3 regions of the Lactobacillus sp. ESL0680 genome follow, and region 1 is predicted to be linked to each of the others. Evidence: riboswitches for the same ligand, from Rfam matches in the RefSeq annotation. Region 1 holds a riboswitch; each other region holds the start of a gene.
The links. A riboswitch is a leader RNA that binds a small molecule or an ion and turns the genes downstream of it on or off. The one in region 1 is predicted to bind thiamine pyrophosphate.

Region 1 (6,849 bases):
TTATCAACAGTTGCCGCGGTTCTGGTTGGGGTAATTTCATATCTATCCGGAATTGCCAGCCGCTATATTTGGTGGTTTGACGATGACCGCGGCAGCGACAAAGACGATGATAACAACGTAGTCATTATTTTTAAAATTGTTGCAATTGTCTTTGTGCTTATTCTTGGGCCATTATGTGCCAGCCTTGCCCAGATGGCCTTGTCGCGTAATCGTGAGTACTTGGCTGATGCTTCATCAGTCGACCTTACCCGCAACCCACAAGGTCTGATTTCTGCTTTAGAGAAAATCGACGGCAGTAAGCCAATGAAAAAGGCTGATCCAAGTAGTGCTGGCATGTATATTGAAGATCCATTGCGTAAAAAGCACGGTTTTACTCATCTATTCGATAGCCATCCGCCGACAGAAGACCGGATCAAACGGCTAGAAAAAATGTAATATCCAAAAAAGACATCTGTTAATTAAACAGATGTCTTTTTTATTTTATTTCAAATTAATATTAGCTTGACGAAACAGCTCTGCACGCATTTGGACCGGCGTTTGATGATAATATTCATTAAACTTTTTATAGAAAAAGGACTTACCATTGTAACCTACCCTGGCAATAATTTCCTTAACCGAAATGTCGGGGCGAGCAAGCAAATTACGTGCTTCCTGCATTCGCCGTTCATCAACATGCTCTACAAAGCTTTTTCCCGTTTTTTGTTTAACTAAGCTAGAAAAATAATTTGGGTTAAAGCCAAAATGTTTGGCAGCCGAATCCAAAGTAATATCGGCAAAATTGGCATCAATATAGCTCTCAAGTGTTACATTCGCAAAGCCTTGCTTCTCTGCTGCGGCTGATTCAAAGCTTTGATTACGGACAGCTGAAACCAGCAACAAGTTTAATTCCGCTGCAGCTACACTTTGGGCAAACAAGTTTTGATTTAAATATTCATCAATTATCTTATTCATTAATTGAGCCGACTTAGAAATTGGCGTTGACTTTAAATATAACAACCGATTGGTCTGTAAACTGCTAATGATTTGCTTAACTGCCTGTTCTTCACGCGGCTCATCATGGACAATATTTCCCAGGAAATATTGTAAATCATACTTAGAATTTAAATCTAGCTTTACCAACACATCAGTCTTAGTTTGCTTTTGCACTTCATAGTCACTCTTGGCCGGCAAAAAGACGATATTCCCTACCTTTAGTGCAAAGTCCTGACCATGAATTTTAATGTTTGACTTGCCGCCAGCTTCATAAAAAATCATCGCATTTGTTGTTTGATAGCGATGAACACCGGTATTATGATTTTCAAGATAGACCCTAAACAAGTCAAAATTGCCTTCTGCTTTCAACCGCAATTCGTTTGTATCACTATTGGTTGAATTTAAAATACTAGCCAAATACTGCGCTAATTTAACTGCTGCCATAGCTTCACCTTCTTATTGTTATTTTAATACTTTTATTATATAGCAAAAATCATATCCACTACCATTTTATTTTCATAAAGTTACAAGGACTAGACAGAAAAAACTCTTTCGTGTACAATCAGTTTGATAACTTTGGGGTGCCGCAAGGCTGAGAGAATACCCGTTGAACCTGCTATGGACAATGCCAGCGAAGGGAAAATGAATGAATTTTTACGTCGTTAGTGCAGCCTGCCCTAGCGACTTTTTTAATTGGTAAAAAGAATGATTACAAGCAAAAATTTAACTTTTTCATACGAACAAAATATTAAAATTATTGACAACCTTAATCTTGAAATTCCCACGGGAAAATTTTCACTCTTAATTGGGCCTACTGGTTGCGGCAAGTCGACTTTACTTAAAATACTTGCCGGGCTCTATCCCAAATACGCGGGTAAACTCAGCGGTTACCTTAATCTTGCCGGGTTAAAATCAGCCATTATGTTTCAAAATGCTGGCGAACAGTTCACCATGGCAACACCACGTGAAGAAATTATCTTCGCTCTTGAGAACTTACAAGTTAAACGTGAAGATTACCAAAAGCACCTAACCGCCGGCGTCGAATTTGCCCAAATTGAAAATCTATTGGATCAAAAAATCAATACAATGTCTGGCGGCGAGCAGCAACGAGTAGCACTTGCCGTTCTCATAGCAATGGATATCGACTTATTCTTGCTAGATGAGCCTTTTGCCAGCTGTGATCCACAAGCGCGGCAATTTTTGATTAGCAAATTGGCGCACTTGCGCGATCAAGGTAAGACCATTATCTTAAGTGACCACGTTTTAGACGGCTATCAAAGCGTCTGTGATTGTCTTTTTGAGTTTAAGGACCATAACGTCAAGCAGCTAGATCCCGCAGCCAAAAAACAACTGCTCCAAACAAGCATGCAAAAAAATAATTATTCATTTGCACTGCCGCAAAATGAGGCCGCTTGTTTTACCCTAAACAAGACACAGCTAACGCAAAATCGCCTTTTGTTAGACCAAAATCAGCTCAATATTATTGCAGGCAAAACCACACTGATTACTGGTGCCAACGGTGTCGGCAAAACCTCACTATTTAACGCGCTAACTAAGATGCTACCTTATAGTGGCAGTTTGACCTATCGCAACCGTGAAATCCGCCAACAAAAGACGCGCAAATACTTACTGCATGTTGCCCAGATTTTTCAGAATGCGACCGACCAATTCTTGAGTGTTACTGTTCAAGATGAAATTAATTTAAGTAAAAAACAGCGAACTAATGACTTTTTTACTGACCAAAAAATCAAGGAAGTTTTAACTGACCTTGGCCTCGACCAGCACCTGGACCAAGTAGTGTATTCTCTTTCTGGTGGCCAACAAAAAAAGCTCCAAATTCTGCTGATGTTAATTGCGGATCAAGATGTATTACTCATTGATGAGCCATTAAGTGGCTTAGACCACCTATCCAGTCAAAAAGTTATGCATCTGCTCAGACAAAGCCAAAAAGAACGCGGTCAGACTTTACTAATTATCAGCCATGAACTTGATGGGTTAGCCGATTGGTGCGACTATCATCTGGTCTTTGCCGACAAGCAGCTGCATTACGTGACTAAGTGAGGTACCTTTATGAATCCTAGTTTTAAATTTATCTTAGCGTTAATTATTTCGCTTGAAATATCGCTAAAAATTAGCCTAACAACCAATTTTGCGATTATTATCTTGGCAATTATCTATTTATTAGTCAAAAAAATTAAGTTAAAGAGCTTACTGCTCCTACTAATAGTGCCGTTTATTGCCGCATTTACGATTTTTGCGACACTTGAATGGTTTACGCCAACACCCGACTTATTTAACGCCCTTGGCTTGTCCAGCCGGATCTACGTTTATATCTTAACCATTAGCTGCGTCACGATCGACACCAGCGCGGAAGAATTAGCACGATCTTTTGAACAGAATTTCCACTTACCAAGCAAATTCGCCTACGGTGTTTTAGCCGCGCTCAATATTGTTCCCCGCATGAAGCAAGCTGTTAAGCAAATTCGGACAGCTGGCATGATGCGGGGGGTTTATCTCAGTTTTTGGTCGCCGGTATTATATTTCAAAGCAATTTTAGTAGCACTTAATTCTGCCGAAAATCTGGCACAAGGTATGGAATCTCACGGTTACCAAGAAGACAAACAGCGGTCGACAATTGTTGCCGTCCTAATTAAGACATCAGACTGGCTCTGGAGTGCCATTATTCTTGTTCTACTTAATCTAGCCTTATTCACATTAAAATAAAAATGCAGCCGAATCACGACTGCATTTTTTATTAACTTAATTTTGAGCTAAGAAATTCAGAGCTGCACCGTAAAGGTTAGCCGAATTATGATACTGGCAAGTCATTACTTCCGGCATAATTCGGGTCATATCGAAATCTGCCAGCTTCTGCTTGAGCCTCTTGGCAACTTCACTGCTGATTTCTGCGCGTGCAGATACGCCGCCGCCCAAAATAAAGGCATCAAAATCAAAAGATACTTGCAAATCATACATGCTGCTTGCCAAAAGATCATAAAAACGATCAAGCAAATTTTGAGCCAATTGATCACCCTGCTCGGCCAGAGCAAATAATTCTTTCCCCTCAACCTCTGTTTTAGTCTGTTCAGAGTAATCATGGGCAGCCTTAACTAAGGTCGCATCCATGCTTAATATCCGCTCAGTGCCGCCTCTCATAAAGCCAAATTCACCGCCGACTAAGTGCGCACCTCGGTACAATTCATGATTAATAAAAATCGCGCCGCCAATTCCAGTTCCGATAACGATGAACCCAACATTATTGAACTTACGGCCATTACCCATCTTAGTTTCGCAAATTCCCGCACAGTTTGCATCATTTTCAATTGCCACGGGCAAGCCAAATTCTTCTTGCAATTCCGCAAAAATTGGCCGCTGGTGCAAATACGGCACCATACTTTTGCCTTCAATTACGCCAGTCTTAATATTGACATCACCTGGCGCACTAATTGCCAGTCCTGTAAAATGCCGATCATCAATTAGTTCATGCATTTTTTCTTTCAAAGCTGTGAAAGTTTTAGGCGTTTTAAAACTCTCCTGCTCAAGAATATGCTCATCTTCATAAATTCCTGTCTTAACGGTGGTCCCGCCAATATCAAAAACTGCTAACTTCATTTTCAAATCTCCAATCTACTTGTGATACGGACTACCGCTATTAATCATAAAGCCGCGATAAATTTGCTCAATTAGAACAACCCGCATTAATTGATGCGGCATAGTTAACTTACCAAAGCTAAGCAGGTCATCCGCCCGGCGATTAACGGCTGGACTAGTTCCCAAGCTGCCGCCAATTACAAAGGTAATATCGGAATGGCCATAGGTTGCAAGATTCGCTAATTCACCGGCAAATTCTTCACTGGTTCGTTCCTTGCCCTTAATTGCCGTCACATAGACATATTCCTTATCCTTGATTTTACTTAAAATCCGTTGCCCCTCAATTTCCTTAACTTGTTCTTGTTCAGCTTGGCTGAACTTTTCCGGTGCCTTTTCATCAGCCACCTGAACTAGCTGAACCTTGGCAAAGCGACTTAACCGCTTTTGGTATTCAGCAATTGCATCCTTAAAATATTTCTCTTTTAGTTTTCCCACACAAATAATTTTAATATTCATAATTACTAGTTTATCCCCTAACTCCCAATCTTTCCACTCAATTTTTCCACATCTGTGTAAAAGCAAAATCTATATTTTGTGGTTCACTTCTTTTATTTTCAGCTAAATTGTGGTTGCCAAATTTTTTTCTGTCTTTTAATGAATTTTACCCACACACATACTTTTCACAGCCCAAGTTCACAAACTTATCGCGCTAAAATACTGTTATATCAACTTGAACAATTGTTTGTGCAAATATATTTTCACTAATATTTAAACACAATTAACAGATTATCCACAGCCATTTAAAAGCATTCTCACATCTTTTATGCACAATCCACAAAGTTTTCCACAGTTATCAACAAGAATTACCGGCTAAAATTTTACTTGACAGTCCTCATTACCGAATAAAAAAATGTTTCCCATAATTAATATTAACAAAAAAGCTATACTGACGACTTAAACCGCTTAGTATAGCCTTTTTCTTGTTTAACTTATTTTCTTAATCAGCTTGTAACTTAGCCCGCAAATCGAGTGTTTTGCCGTTGTGATCAACGGTCAAACTGACGGTATCTCCGACTTTGTGATCGTACAAAATACTGTGTAACGAAGCAACATCTGTCACTTTTTTGCCGTCAACTTTCACGATAACGTCCCCAGTCTTAATACCAGCAATGGCAGCTGAACCATTCTTAGTTACTGAAGCAATGTAAATACCACTGGTCAAGTTAGATTTAATATTCAAATGCTTCTTATAGCTGGCTGGAATACCTTGCAAAGCAATAACTTTAACCCCAAGCTGCGGTCTGGTAATCTTGCCCTTCTTCACCAGTTGGTTAACAATTGTCACAACTTCATTCGACGGAATGGCAAAACCCATGCCCTCAACAGAAGTCCCGTCACTTGATTGCGCCAGCTTCATTGAGTTAATGCCGATAACTTGACCAGCGGAGTTAACCAAGGCACCACCTGAGTTACCCGGATTAATTGCTGCGTCTGTCTGAATAACCGTTTGCTGGTTGGCTGATGAAGTTGTAATGCTTCTAGCAGGAGCCGAGATAATCCCCTGAGTGACGGTTGACGCGTATTCACTACCAAGTGGGGAACCAACCGCAATCACTGACTGTCCAGGCTGTAAAGTCTTAGAATCGCCAAATTCGGCCGTTTGCGTAACGTAACCAGAGTCAATTGCTAACACGGCCAGGTCGGTCGTCGCATCTGTTCCCACAATCCGCGCATTAACTGTCTTACCATTTGACAACATAACTTGTACCTTGTCGCTGCCGGAAACTACGTGGTTATTAGTTACAATATAGCCCTTGTTGCCAGACTTCATGTAGATGACACCAGAGCCTTCGCTATAAGTCTGCAATTTGCCCTTCTTACTGCCGCTGTCATCATCATCGCCAAAAATATCAAACAACGAATTACTACTATTATTTGTCTGCCGCTTCATATTAATTACAGACACAACGGCACCCTTGACATCGTTATATGCTGGGGTCATTGCGCCGCTATTTTTGGCACTGTTTTTAGAAGTTTTGGCACTATTAGAACTAATTGTTGTTTGCGCTTGATTATTGTTCAAATTAGCATTATTAATCTGGTCAATAGCAAAATAGGAAGCCCCGCCCCCAATAAGTCCCGCTACGACACCAACAACAGCGGTCTTAACAAGAAACTTATTCTTACCATGATTAGAATTTTGATTATCCATATCATTATCTCCTTTACATATATCGCCTAATATACTAATAATTTTTGAAAAATTATCGGCAAAAATATTAAATT
Region 2 (6,849 bases), 300 kb from region 1:
GAAATATCTATCATCGCTTTATTCTTTCTATAGAGTTTATTTACTGTAAAGCTCTGTTCATATTAATACTTATACACTAGCTTAATCTACACACTAATTTCTAAGCATTTTCTTGTGCAGCAGCTTCTTTTTCTTGCTTCAATAAAACATTATCGTAATGTTTGATAAACGGATACCAAACTAAGAATGCCGCAATTGCACAGACAATTGATAATACTGCACCCTGCCAACTAGCTGTCGCAATCAGTCCACTCAACCCAATTGGTGTTGGCCATGGCTGTTGTGCAATAATTTTCGGTACTAAGTGAGTTGCAATTCCCAAATATGCAATAAGACCTGAAACCAATGGAGCTCCAACAAACGGAATTAATAGATTGGCATTGTAAACTACTGGCAAACCAAAGATCAACGGTTCATTAATATTAAAGATTGCCGGCACAATTTCTACCTTACCAATTTCCTTCAATTGAGCTGAACGAGCTCTTAAAAGCAGCCAAATTGCTACACCCAAAGTTGCGCCTGAACCACCAATATTAATAAATGCATTTACTGGATCACCTGCAAATACATGGTAAGCACCACCGTGTTGGTTAGCTTGCAAATTAGCTAATACAATTGGTGTATAGAAGGAACTGATAATTGTTGCACCATGAATCCCAAACCACCATAAGAAGTGAATTAGGAAAATAACAATCAAAAATCCCCACCAAGTATCAGCAATATTACTAATAAATGAAAATGGTACGAACAATACTTTAAACAAATCTGTTCCCATTAATACCAATGCTACATTAATTGCTGCAACAACTACTGCAATACATGCAGCCGGAATTAAGGCGCTAAACGAGTTCGATACCCCAGACGGAACTGAAGCTGGCATTTTAATCTGCCAATTATGTTTAATCGTATAACGATAAATTTGAACAGTTAACCAAGCAACAACTAATCCGATAAAGATACCAACGGCACCAATCCGATAAATACCAGATGTAGAAGCTTCATAACCACCAGCAACCATCTTAGTTTTAGTAAAGGTAGTTAAAAATTGAACTGTACCATTTAATAAGTAAAATTTTTATCAGCAATTTAGCACTAAGCTTTTAACAACCGCTTAGCCAAAGCAAAATTACCAACGGTTGCTGACCCATTATCGGCAATTGCCGGCATCACAATATATCTAGCTAAATCTGGCACTTCAACATAACCGTTTAACATTTTGGCAAAATCCCGGCGTACTTTTTGTAAAAATGCTTCACTAGTCACGCCGCCGCCAAAGACAACCTTATCTGGTCGTAAAATTAAGGTTACTTGTAAAACAGCTTGTGCCACATAATAACTCATAATGTCCCAGACGTGATCAGTCAATGGCACGTCCTTGCCCGCTTTGCCTAAACGGGCTTCAAAAGTCGGTCCAGAAACGAGTCCCTCAAGACAATCCTGATGATATGGACATACACCCTTAAAATTCAAGTCGTCTGGATGGCGCTTGAGTAAGACATGTCCCATTTCAGGATGCCCCAAAGAGCCAACCAGCTTGCCGTCAATAATCGCGCCGCCGCCGACACCAGTGCCGATTGTGTAATAAACCAGCGAATCAATATCTTCATTGGATAATAATGACATGACATATTCGCCATATGCAGAGCCGTTAACATCCGTTGTAAAAAAGATTGGCACATTAACCTGCTGTTTAATGAAGCCAACAAAATCTGTATTCTGCCAGCCCAGTTTAGGAGTTGTAGTTATATAGCCGTAATTAGCTGCCGTCTGGCGAATTTCAATTGGACCAAAGGAAGCAATACTAATCGCTGTTATCGGAAATTGTTTGAAATAATCGGAAGCTTTTTGCAAAGTTTCTTGGGGTGTGGTTGTCGGAAAAGTTATCGTATCTTTAACCTGATAATTTTCATTACCTACCGCACAAACAAACTTAGTCCCGCCAGCTTCAATTGAACCTAATAACATACTTTATCTCCTTCATTTACTAAATGTTGAGCTTATATCGCCTATTAATTCATGTTACCTATTTTATAAAGCCCTTTCAAGCGCAGATTTTATCTTTTATTGCAAAAATTATTGACCAAAATCTTAAAATGTCACTTGTTTTAGTGGTATTACAGCAAAAACTACAGTAAAATATTATTTGATAAAAAGGAGAGTCTGAATGTCTAAACTTGAAAAACCCGTCGTAATTGGGATTACCGGCGGTTCGGGTAGTGGTAAAACAACGATTGCCCATAAAATTGTTGACCAAATGCAAGAAAATGAACACGTCCTAATTATGACGCAAGATTCATACTACAAGGATAATACCGGTATTCCAATGAGCGAACGGATGAACATCAATTATGACCATCCTGATGCCTTTGATATTCCACTGCTTAAAGCCCAAATCAATGACTTGCTTAACTACAAGCCAATTGAAATGCCCGTTTACGACTTTAAGGAACATACCAGAAGCACTGAAACTATTCACATTGAGCCTGCTGATATTATTATTCTTGAAGGAATTTTGGTTTTAGCAAATGAAGAAATTCGGGACTTAATGGACATCAAAGTTTACGTTGATACTGACGATGACATTCGTTTCATTAGACGGCTTGAACGCGATATTGATGAACGCGGACGTTCAATTGACTCCGTAATCGACCAGTACTTAGGCACAGTTAAGCCAATGTACCATCAATTTATTGAACCGACTAAACGTTACGCTGATATTATTGTTCCCGAGGGCGGCGAAAATAATGTTGCAATTGACATGTTAACCACTAAGGTTCACGCAATCTTAAGAAAAGAAACAGCCAACTAAAAAGGCCGAGGTAATTATCCTCGACCTTTTTGTTTACTCAAAATTATTCCACTTTCGGCTTCAATGCGCGATCAAACAGGTTAGTAATCAACTTAACTAGCACCCCGTCAAATAAAACTGACGAGAGAATACTGACAAAGAACATTACAATTTGCACCTTAAGCGCAAATTTATACCAGCCATACATCAGATAACACGGAATTAAAAAGCCAAAACTAGCAAAAAATGAACCTGTCAGAACACTTTGCCATGAAAATTTCTGGTAGCGGGACTTTTTTGGAAAAAAGCCAATTTCATTGGTTAATCCCTGCATTAGTCCCGAGACTACAGTGGTAATCCCCCATTGACCACCACAAGCCATCTCCACTATTGAAGCGAGCAGCTCTCCTACTAATCCTGAACCTTTTGTGGGGACAAAATACATTGCAAGAGGCGCGGCCATTAACCATAATCCTGCAAAAAAGGCGTCGGTTGCCGGGGCGTACCCTGTCGGCAGTAGTAACATTTTAACTAAGTTATACAGGTCATTAGTGCCATAGGTATAAAAGATACCCATCAAAATACCAATTAAAGCAACCAAAATTACCGACTTAACATTCCATTTTGATGATCGTGTAAACATGATTTACCTCAATCTATGCCAGTCGCGGCTTTAGTGTACGATCAAACAGATTAGCGATTAATTTAACCAGTACACCGTCAAAGACAAGCGCCGAAACCATATTGGTAATGAACATTACAATCTGAACCGTCATGTTAAATTTGCCCCAACCGTAAAGAATATATGACGGAATAAAAATTCCTAGTCCTGCAAAGAAGGCACCAATCATAACACTCTTCCAAGAAAATGCTTGATAACGTGACTTCTTGGGGAAAAAGCCGATTTCGTTAGTTGCACCTTGAATAAGTCCTGAAATAACAGTAATCGCACCCCATTGTCCGCCGATTGCCATTTCTACAATTGAAGCTAACACTTCGCCAATTGTCCCAGAACCAGCCGTTGGTACAAAATACATTGCTAAGGGTGCTGCCATTAGCCATAAGCCCGAAAAGACCGTGTCCGTTACTGGGGCAAAGCCTGTAGGAACCAGTGCCATTTTAATAATGTTGTAAGCCCAATTAAAGCCGTAGGTATAAATTACCCCCATAATAATTCCAATCAACGCGACCAAAATTACCGACTTAACATTCCATTTTGATGATCTTGTGAACATAAAAAATACTCCTAACTAACTATTAAGTCAGAAGGAGTACAGTTAAATGCTTATTCAAACACTTCCCTAACGCAGGCATTGTCCTGTTCAGGTTCCAAGGGTAATTCTCAGCTAAGCGCACCCCTAGTGACTAAAATCTATTTATAGGTAGTATACCACAACGATAATTATTATAAAACCATTCTTTTACTTCACTAATTATTTGCCAGCTTTTTCAATCCAGGCAGGCTAATCATAATTATCAAGCTGATAATGTATAAACTTGATAAGAAGCCCATGACAACCGTTAAGTTGTAGTGATCCATCAAGATACCAATTACAACTGATGAAAACCCGCCAATTGCACGGCCAATATTCACAATAATATTGTTCGCACTCGAGCGAATTTCTGTTGGGTACAGCCGGCTAATTACCGCACCGTAACCACCGAACATCCCATTAGAGAAGAAGCCGACAATCGCCCCAATGATAAGCAAAGTTACCATGTTGGTGGCCAAACTTAAAGTGTAGACCATAATCGCCGAACCAATTAAGAAGATACCGAAGGCGCGCCGTGGACCAAAATGATCGAAAATGGTACCGAAAGTCATCATTCCAATGCTCATTCCAATAATCGTTGCAATCATCCATAAACTTGAATTGGCAACATTCAAATTTAATTGCTTCTGTACGATTGTTGGCAGCCAGTTCATTAAGCCGAAGTAACCAGCGATTTGAACTGTCATCATAATCATCAAGCCAATACTCTGCCAAGCAAGCCGCGGTGTTGCAAACATCTTGCGGGCAACATTGGTTAGCAATGAACCCTTTTCTTCTGCCTTAGCCGTTAAAAATTGCTTACTTTCATGCAGGTGTTTTCTAATGAAAACCGTTAAGACTACCGGCACAATACCGACCAAGAACAACATATGCCAGCCAGCAGTTGGAATAATCCATGCCGCAATTAACGCCGCGAAGATTGCCCCCACCTGACCACCAACTGCCGCAATTGAGGTCATTTTACCAATTTCCTTCTTCGGAAAAGCTTCAGCAATTAATGCAATCCCAACACCATATTCACCGCCAGCACCAATTCCGGCCAAAAAACGGAGAGCATAAATCAAATAGATGTTATTGGCAAAGGCCATACAGGCTGTCGCCACCGCAAAAATAATCACGGTATGACTGAAAGTTTTGACGCGGCCAATTTTATCGCCCAACATGCCAAAGGCAATCCCGCCAAACAACATCCCCAAATTAGTAATCGATGAAATTAGCCCTGCAGCACCACCAGACAGGTGCAGGTCAGCAATCATCGAACTCATCGCAAACGATAGAAAAAGCACATCCATGTTCTCTAACATAAATCCCGATGAGGTCGACGCGATGGTCCACTTCTGATCTGTAGTTAGTGCATGACTGTGCTCATTAGTTGTATCCATATTTAATTCCTCCGAAACAAGCGCTCTCTGTCGCCTAATTATTTCTTTGGAACATTATTTTACTCGTTTAATAATTTTTTGCAACTAAAATATTAAATTTACTTAAAATTGGCTGAAACTAGCTAATTTTTCAGTAGTTAAATCACGAATAATTGCCACTGTCATTTCAACGGCTGCCTTGAAATCTTGGTAGGCACTGAAGCAATAAGGTGAATGCTCATAACGAACTGGAATACCAATTACAATTGTCGGTGCCCCATTCTCATAATAAATTGCGGCACCATCTTGGCCGCCGCCAGTTCTAACTGACCGCGTGTAAGGAATATGGTTCTTATCAGCTACATCACAAGCGTATTGCTGGAACTTAGGATTAGGCAAGAATGACGTATCCATGTCACGCATCATTGGTCCGTGTTTTAAGGCAGTTTGCGAAAGCCAATCAGGAGTGAAGGTATCATCAGCTGGGCAAGATTCTAGCACGATACCCAAGTCGGGCTTAACAGTGCGAGCTGTAACATAAGCTCCGCGCAAGCCTACTTCTTCTTGACTTGACAGTGCAGCGACAACGTTAAATGGTGTTTCTTCACCATCTAATGTTTCCAAAACATCAGCCATGGCTGCAGCACCAAAACGGTCATCAAAGTCCTTACCAAAGAACAAACCCGACTTTTCGTTATATTCACACTTAACATCAACAAAGATTGGACAGCCAGTATCAATCTTATAGTCGTTCAATGTTTCTTCACGTGAACTCGAACCAACATCAATTGACATATCAGCTACATCGGGCACATTATTGCGTTCAGCTTCCGTCATGAAGTGCGGTGGCTTAGTGGCTACAACGCCGGGGATATATTCACCATCACGATTTTTAATCCGAACCCGCAGAGCTGGAATATTATACTTAACCCAGCCACCTAATGGAACAAACTTAATCATGCCGTTAGGCCTAACTGCCTGAGTGATAAACCCGACTGAGTCTGAGTGGGCATCAAGCTGAATAACGGGCCGACCCGCCTTATTTTCCTTCTTAGAAGCATAAGCATTTAACATGCCATCAACCTTAACATTGGCAAAATCCTTGACTGTTTCGGTAAACAACTTAACAAACTCGCCTTCAAATCCTGAAGTTGAATTTGCATCCGAAAAAGCTTTTAACATTTTTATTTCTTGTTCTTTTTCCATTCTGCTTAACCTTTCATGCAAAAAATATTTACTTATATTGTAGCAAAAATAGTCACGTAAAATTAAAATATTTAAGTTATTTTTCAGATAAAAAGCGATTTTTTAATTTAAGTAAAATATTAGCAATTAAATCCGCGCAAACCCCCGTAAAAAGTGTAAATCTAGCTACTTTTTATGCAAAAGAATGATATAATCGAGTCTATTAGGAATCTTGAATTAG
Region 3 (6,849 bases), 150 kb from region 1:
CTCCTTGACTACTAGTTTGCTTTTAATATTTAGGCATTATTAGCTCAGTAATTTATTTTATTATAAGTCTAACAATAAATTTATTACACGTTTAAAGTGTAAAATTGTTGCTATTAAAAATACTTATTGTATTATATCTGAAGGGCAATTACGGCATGAGGAAACTAGTTTTGCTAAAGAAACGTGCGCGCAACTCATCTTAGTAAGACTACCAGTATTTACATTGCCAAATAGTCTTAAATCCAAAAGTAGCTTGCAAATAACGAATCTTGTTAACAAACAAGGTTCGTTATTTGATGATACCCCCAGCTTGCTAATGGATAAGTGAAATTGCTAGTGCTATATTTTTGCCCCTAGTTCCTCAGCCATAATTACCATCAAACTGTAATTGATTAAGGTTTAGCCGGTGAAGGAATAACTGACGCCAAAAAAGCCGTTCAAGAAACAACGTGGATGCCCAAATATTAATTACCTACAGAAAGAGGAAACTTTTTATGCAAGTCTTTTTGACATCTGTATCAAGCGTAGTTGTGATTATCTTAATCATGGCCCTCGGCTTTTTACTAAAACAATTTAATTGGATTGACGATAAGTTTGGTAGTGAAATCTCTAGTATTATCACTAAGATTGCCCTGCCAGCTTCAATCTTCACTGCTGTTATGAAAAACCTTAGCCGCGGCAGTCTTTTGCAATTATCAACCGAATTATTATTCCCAGCTTTGGGTGTGATTATCGGTTATCTTATTGCTTGGCTAAGCATTAAGGTCTTCAAAATCCGTCCTGGCCGCCGCGGAATTTTTATGAATGCCGTGGTTAATGCCAACACTATCTTTATTGGAATGCCCCTGAACATGGCACTGTTTGGCGACAAGGCCATGTCTTACTTTTTGGTATACTACATTATCAATACCGTTTCTACTTGGGCTTTTGGCGTCTTCTTAATCCAAAACGACGACCCGACTGCTAAAGATAAGAAGACTAACCACAAGATTAACTGGAAAAAGCTATTGCCAATGCCACTTGTTGGGTTCATTGTTGCTCTGGTCTGGATGTTATTAGGGATTCCCGTACCTAACTTCTTAAACTCAACGTTAACTTACGTTGGTAACTTGGTAACCCCACTGTCACTGATCTATATCGGCATTGTCCTACACGATGCTGGAATTAAGAACGTTAAGTTTGACCGCGATTCAATCTTGGCATTAATTGGTCGCTTTATTGTTTCACCAATCATTTTGATTATTTTAATTAAAATCGGAACAAATGCTGGCTTTAACTTGCCAAGCTTAATGCGCCAAACCTTAGTCGTCCAAGCAGCAACGCCAATGTTAGCTGTCTTACCAATTTTAGCCAACGAATCACACGGCGACGTTAAATACGCAACTAATATTGTGGTTGAAAGTACAATTCTCTTCATTATCGTCGTTCCGATTTTGATGACGATTTTACAATTTATCTAATAATTAAAAATACTTACTTAAAAAACTTACAAAAAGGCCAGCTCTGATAACACAGCTGGGCTTTTTTACTGCTAAAAATAACACAACATTGACTTTAACATTGTATTATTCATTAAAAGCCGTTATAATTGGAAGCGATAACACGAGGGGGGCCTTTTAGGCTGAGATGAAACACCGTTTCAGACCCTTTGAACCTGTAAGCTAATACTTGCGCGAGGAACGTGTCAACTACCTATTGCTTTGACACAATTATGTGTCAAAGCTTTTTTATTAGTTTAAAGTCGCGGTTCGGAGGACTTCTTCAATAATTTTTAGGAGAAAGATTATGCAGTTAGAATTATTAGATAAATTACGTAAAGAGAACCCCGTTGTTCTCAACGCCGCTAATTTCGTTACTGTTCAAGACGTTGCCAACGGCTTAAACGCAATCGGGGCTTCACCCATTATGAGTAGCGAAATTGATGAAACCGACGAAATGGTCAACATGGCTTCAGCTGTTGCTATCAACATGGGCAGCTTAACTAAGCTGCAAATTGCACACATGAAAAAAATGGGTGATTTGGCTCGAGAATATCATAAGCCGATTGTACTAGATCCTGTTGCAGTTGGTGCTGTAGATTACCGCCTTAATATTGCTCAAGACCTATTATGGAACTTCCACGTTGGCGTTATTCGTGGTAACGCTGGTGAAATTGCCGCATTAGGTGAATTTGACTGGCAATCTAAAGGTATTGATGCTGGATCAGGAGCAGGCAACCTTGATGAGATTACTAAGGAAGTAGCCAAAAAGTACCACTGCACTGTTATTGCCAGTGGAGCAACTGATACAATTAGTGATGGCACTAATGTTGTTCATGTTCATAATGGTACACCGCTATTCCAAGCCCATGTGGGTTCTGGCGATATGTTAACAAGTATCGTCGCTGCCTTTTGTGCAGTGACCGACAGTCGCTTCGAAGCCGCGCAAGCTGCAACGCTTGTTTTCGGTTCAATTGGACAACTAGTCGTTCAAGATCATCCCGATGTTGGCCCTGGCAGTTTTGGCATGTATCTCATGGACTATTTAGCAAAAGTGCAGGTTTCTGATATTGAAAAAATTGCTGATTATGATTAAGGAAGTATTTTATGGCAGAAGAAATTAATTCATTCCCTCAAGTTCTGACAATCGCAGGTACAGATTCTGGCGGTGGCGCCGGCATTATGGCCGATCTGAAGACTTTTCAAATGCAAAAAGTCTTCGGCACGGCAGTTGTAGTTGCCGTTACTGCGCAAAATACACTGGGCGTTCAATCATCGCACTTGCTTCCATTGGAAATGATTGATGCACAATGTGCATCTTTAGCCGCCGACTTTAAAATCCGCGCGACAAAAACTGGGATGCTCGGCGATGCTGCTCATGTTCACCAAGTTGCTCTAAACTTACAGAAATATGACTTTGGTCCCATTACTGTCGATCCCGTCATGGTAGCCAAAGGTGGCGCTCACTTACTAAGTGAAGATGCAGTCGCCACTGTTAGAACCGAGTTATTACCACTAGCTAACCTAGTAACGCCAAATTTACCAGAAGCACAAGTATTAACCGGAATGACCGTTACTTCTGAAAAGCAATATCCCGACCTTGCCCATTCACTGCAAGACATGGGTGTTAAGAACGTACTAATTAAGGGTGGTCATTCAAGTGCTGAAGAAGTAAGCGACTTTGCCCTTCTTGAAGACGGCTCCAGCTTCTGGGTCAGCAGTCCGCGAACCCATACCAAACGCACACATGGTACTGGTGACACTCTAGCCGCCGCAATTACTGCCCAGCTTGCTCTGGGTCATAATCTAACCGATGCAATTAAACTTGCCAAAAAATACGTTACCAAAACAATCGAGCAGACAATCCAAGTGGGACATGGTCACGGACCACTCAACCACTGGGCTAAATAGATAGGAAACAATAATGCAAAAGTTTAATGCAAACATGCTTCGTGCTTACTTCATTTGCGGTACTCAGGATTTACCAGCTGGTAAGACCTTGCCAGAAATCGTCGAAGAAGCACTAAAAGCTGGAATTACCGCCTTTCAATTTCGTGATAAGGGAGCTGGCTCAACTTTAAGTTCTGGTGAGCGGTTGCCAATGGCCCAAAGACTGCACGAGCTCTGTCAACAATATCAAGTACCCTTCTTCATTGATGATGATGTTACTTTAGCTAAGGAAGTTAGTGCCGAAGGAATCCATGTTGGCCAAAGTGATGAAGCTATTCAAAAGGTGATTAATGAAGTCGGCAGTCAAATGATCGTGGGTTATTCCTGCTCAACTCTAGCTGAAATTAAAACTGGCGATCAACTTGCTGGTATTGATTACTACGGCAGTGGACCAATCTTCACAACTCAATCTAAAGATGACGCTGACCCTGAAATTGGGCTAGCTGGCCTTGCCAATTTAGTAACTAGCAGTAAACGGCCAATCGTCGCAATTGGCGGTATCACAGTAACAGACTTACCTAATATCGCCAAAACTGGCGCTGCTGGTGCATCTGTAATCTCAATGATTGCCCAAAGCAGTGACATCAAGAATACTGTTAAAGCAATGCTTGATGCACCGTGGCAAAATTAACTTATTTTCTAAATACATGTTTAAAATCACGCCATAGTGCGTGATTTTTTTAATTCTTTCGTTCTTCAATAATCGTAAAGATTATTCCTAGAATTAAACTAATATTCCAATAAAATATTGAAATACCCGCGATTATTCCCAAAACATCCTGCTGAAAGACACCGTACAAACACAAAAAAATTAAGCCGGTACCTAATACTAACCATTCCATCCATTTAGTTACTCGTGCACCAGCAGCATGTTCAATATAACTGTCGCGTTCGTCATCATCTAGCATATCTCTCTTGCCCTTTTTAATATCCTGCCAATTAAAAAGGTACCCTGAAGCACAAAGTAGTAACAATATTGCCCAAATAATGTGCTTCACTCTATATGCCGCATCTTTATCGTGAAATACTATGATTACTTCAAGTATACCCATTACTAAAAAGAACAAACCATAAATAGCAGTGCGCAGTAATTTTTTCTTCATTATCAGTTCTCCAAATATTCTTTTAAGCAAAATAAATCTTCAATACTTATGCCAAAAAAGCATGCCAATTTATATGCTAATAACAATGATGGCTTGTATTTGCCTTTTTCTACAGAAATAATTGTTCGTTGGGTCACACCAACTTTATCAGCCAATTCCTCCTGAGTTAATTTATGTTCTAGTCGTAACTTTTTTACTAAATTTGGCATTATTTTCATCTCTACATTCAATTATCGATATGAAGCTTACTTCACATGAAACTAGCTTCATATTAATTCTTTTACTGATAAAAATCAATCATAAATAAAAAATACACAGCTTTATAAAAATAAAGCTGTGCATCTTAAATTCAATTATTTATAAGCGAAAATCTAGTCATTCAACTTAATTATTTGTACTTCACTATTATGTATCACATTCCCCGTGACAATTTCGGAAACATCTTTAATTAAATCCATATTAGTGTAGACAACAATTATTGTATCGTCATATCCAGCTGCCTTAACCATTTCAAGATCCATATCAGCAAGCTGCATACCTTGTTGAACAGTATCGCCTTCCTTAACCATTAATTTAAACGGTTTTCCCTCTAAATTAACCGTATCTAATCCCAGATGAATTAAAATTTCTAAATTATCTTTTGTCGTAATCCCAATTGCATGCTTAGTCGGAAAAACGGTTGTAATCGTTCCTGCTACTGGAGCATAAATTTCGCCATTTTTTGGCTCAATAGCATACCCGTCACCTAACATTTTTTCAGAAAAGACGTCATCTTTAACAGCGGTAATAGGAATTAATTGACCATCCACCACTGCATTAACAGAAATGCCCTTCTTTTTAAATAATTTAAACATTCTCATTACCTACTATTCTTGACTTTCAACAATATGATTATTGCCGAACAGATACCAAATAAAAATATAAATGCAATTGAAATAACTTTAATTAACCATTCACTATTTTCTTGCCAGCCTTTTTTAACCGAGCGTAAACTAATTAATCCGAATAATGCCAAAATTGAACAAAACAGATTACCAACTAGCAACTGACCAATAAGCTGACAAGTCATAAAAAAGCGATAATTATGATTTTTATATAAAAAGTTATCCTTTTTCAGCCATAAATAATAACCCAAAATAAAATCAGTAATGATAATTATTACATCCACAGCAACGTATGGTGATTTCATTATCGTCATCACATTACTTTTGGTAATTGCTACTTCTAAAATCATAAAGAAGCTAAAAAATACTGGTATTAATAATAAAGCACAAATATATGTAATCAAAATTCTGCTGGTATTTAAATGTGCTTTATCTAAAAACTTAATTATCCAATTGTTTAATTTGCTCATCATTTTTCTTATGTTGTTTATCAACCCAAATACCAAACTTATTAATTAAAAGATCTACTAACGAATAAGCTAAGATAAAAGATACACTATTATCATTATTGGTAAACTTAACGGTTGGATAGTAAAAATTATAATCTGACAAAGAAGCTAACTTACTTTGTTTTAAATCAGTAAAAGATACATAACGAAACTTGTTGTTAACCAATTCAAATTTACTTAACTCATCATTAATCTCGCGATTATCGCCAGTATAGGAAATAATAAATAATAGATCACCCTTTTCAGCAATTTTACCTACCATTTTCAATTCACTTAAAGCAGCAGGCAATACAATTGATGAAATACCAAAAAGTAATAATTCATGAGAAAGATAATTTGATAAAATTTGCTGAAGCCAACCCGTTGAATAAATATAAATATTATTAGCATTACTTAATTCGGTATAAAATTTATCTAAATCAAGCGACTTAAAATATTTACTCAGATTTTCAGTTTCCTTTGCTAAATCAGAGTCAAAATTATTCTTAGAATTGTCATAGTTTGCTGCCTGCTCCTGTTCTATAGAAACTTCATTTAAATAAAATTTAAGTTCACTATAGCCGCTTAATCCTAAATGTTTGCACAAACGAAAGATTGCGGATTTAGAAACATATAATTTACTTGCTAACTCAGACAAACTTAAATTTTTACATAATTTGGCATTATTGAGAACAAATTGAATGATCCTTATTTCAGAATCATTCAATTTGCTGCTTTTTTGATAAATTAAAGATTTTAGTTTTGACATTAATAAATATTACGCTCCATATTAAATAGTTACTTATACATTATAACTTTATTTCAATGCATAAAAGCGTTTTATTTAAATAATCCGATTAACATCTAGCCTTAACTAATATCATCTTTTCTTAATTCCTGCATTGCTTCAAGGACCTGCGCAACATCTAGTCCAACAATAACTTGG

Region 2: another riboswitch for thiamine pyrophosphate. It lies ahead of OZX58_RS01955 (ECF transporter S component); the one in region 1 lies ahead of OZX58_RS00390 (ABC transporter ATP-binding protein).
Region 3: another riboswitch for thiamine pyrophosphate. It lies ahead of thiM (hydroxyethylthiazole kinase); the one in region 1 lies ahead of OZX58_RS00390 (ABC transporter ATP-binding protein).

The regions. Positions count from the first base shown of each region.
Region 1 is NZ_CP113945.1:73,326-80,174, reverse strand. Features, by position in the region: gene htpX (zinc metalloprotease HtpX) at 1-435, shown strand, start outside; gene OZX58_RS00395 (helix-turn-helix transcriptional regulator) at 481-1,416, opposite strand; TPP riboswitch at 1,540-1,629, shown strand; gene OZX58_RS00390 (ABC transporter ATP-binding protein) at 1,678-3,033, shown strand; gene OZX58_RS00385 (energy-coupling factor transporter transmembrane component T) at 3,043-3,696, shown strand; gene OZX58_RS00380 (ROK family protein) at 3,733-4,584, opposite strand; gene rlmH (23S rRNA (pseudouridine(1915)-N(3))-methyltransferase RlmH) at 4,600-5,079, opposite strand; gene OZX58_RS00370 (trypsin-like peptidase domain-containing protein) at 5,561-6,775, opposite strand; gene OZX58_RS00365 (MBL fold metallo-hydrolase) at 6,843-6,849, opposite strand, start outside.
Region 2 is NZ_CP113945.1:368,469-375,317, reverse strand. Features, by position in the region: gene OZX58_RS01980 (glycosyltransferase family 2 protein) at 1-14, opposite strand, end outside; partial or broken gene OZX58_RS01975 (PTS transporter subunit EIIC) at 101-1,060, opposite strand; gene scrK (fructokinase ScrK) at 1,093-1,965, opposite strand; gene udk (uridine kinase) at 2,165-2,809, shown strand; gene OZX58_RS01960 (ECF transporter S component) at 2,853-3,431, opposite strand; gene OZX58_RS01955 (ECF transporter S component) at 3,445-4,023, opposite strand; TPP riboswitch at 4,070-4,158, opposite strand; gene OZX58_RS01950 (MFS transporter) at 4,218-5,444, opposite strand; gene OZX58_RS01945 (M42 family peptidase) at 5,547-6,629, opposite strand.
Region 3 is NZ_CP113945.1:1,631,721-1,638,569, forward strand. Features, by position in the region: gene OZX58_RS07815 (AEC family transporter) at 495-1,460, shown strand; TPP riboswitch at 1,596-1,697, shown strand; gene thiM (hydroxyethylthiazole kinase) at 1,786-2,574, shown strand; gene thiD (bifunctional hydroxymethylpyrimidine kinase/phosphomethylpyrimidine kinase) at 2,586-3,389, shown strand; gene thiE (thiamine phosphate synthase) at 3,403-4,059, shown strand; gene OZX58_RS07835 (hypothetical protein) at 4,109-4,531, opposite strand; gene OZX58_RS07840 (helix-turn-helix transcriptional regulator) at 4,534-4,740, opposite strand; gene OZX58_RS07845 (PTS glucose transporter subunit IIA) at 4,903-5,385, opposite strand; gene OZX58_RS07850 (hypothetical protein) at 5,391-5,729, opposite strand; gene OZX58_RS07855 (MurR/RpiR family transcriptional regulator) at 5,857-6,672, opposite strand; gene OZX58_RS07860 (alpha-glucoside-specific PTS transporter subunit IIBC) at 6,774-6,849, opposite strand, start outside.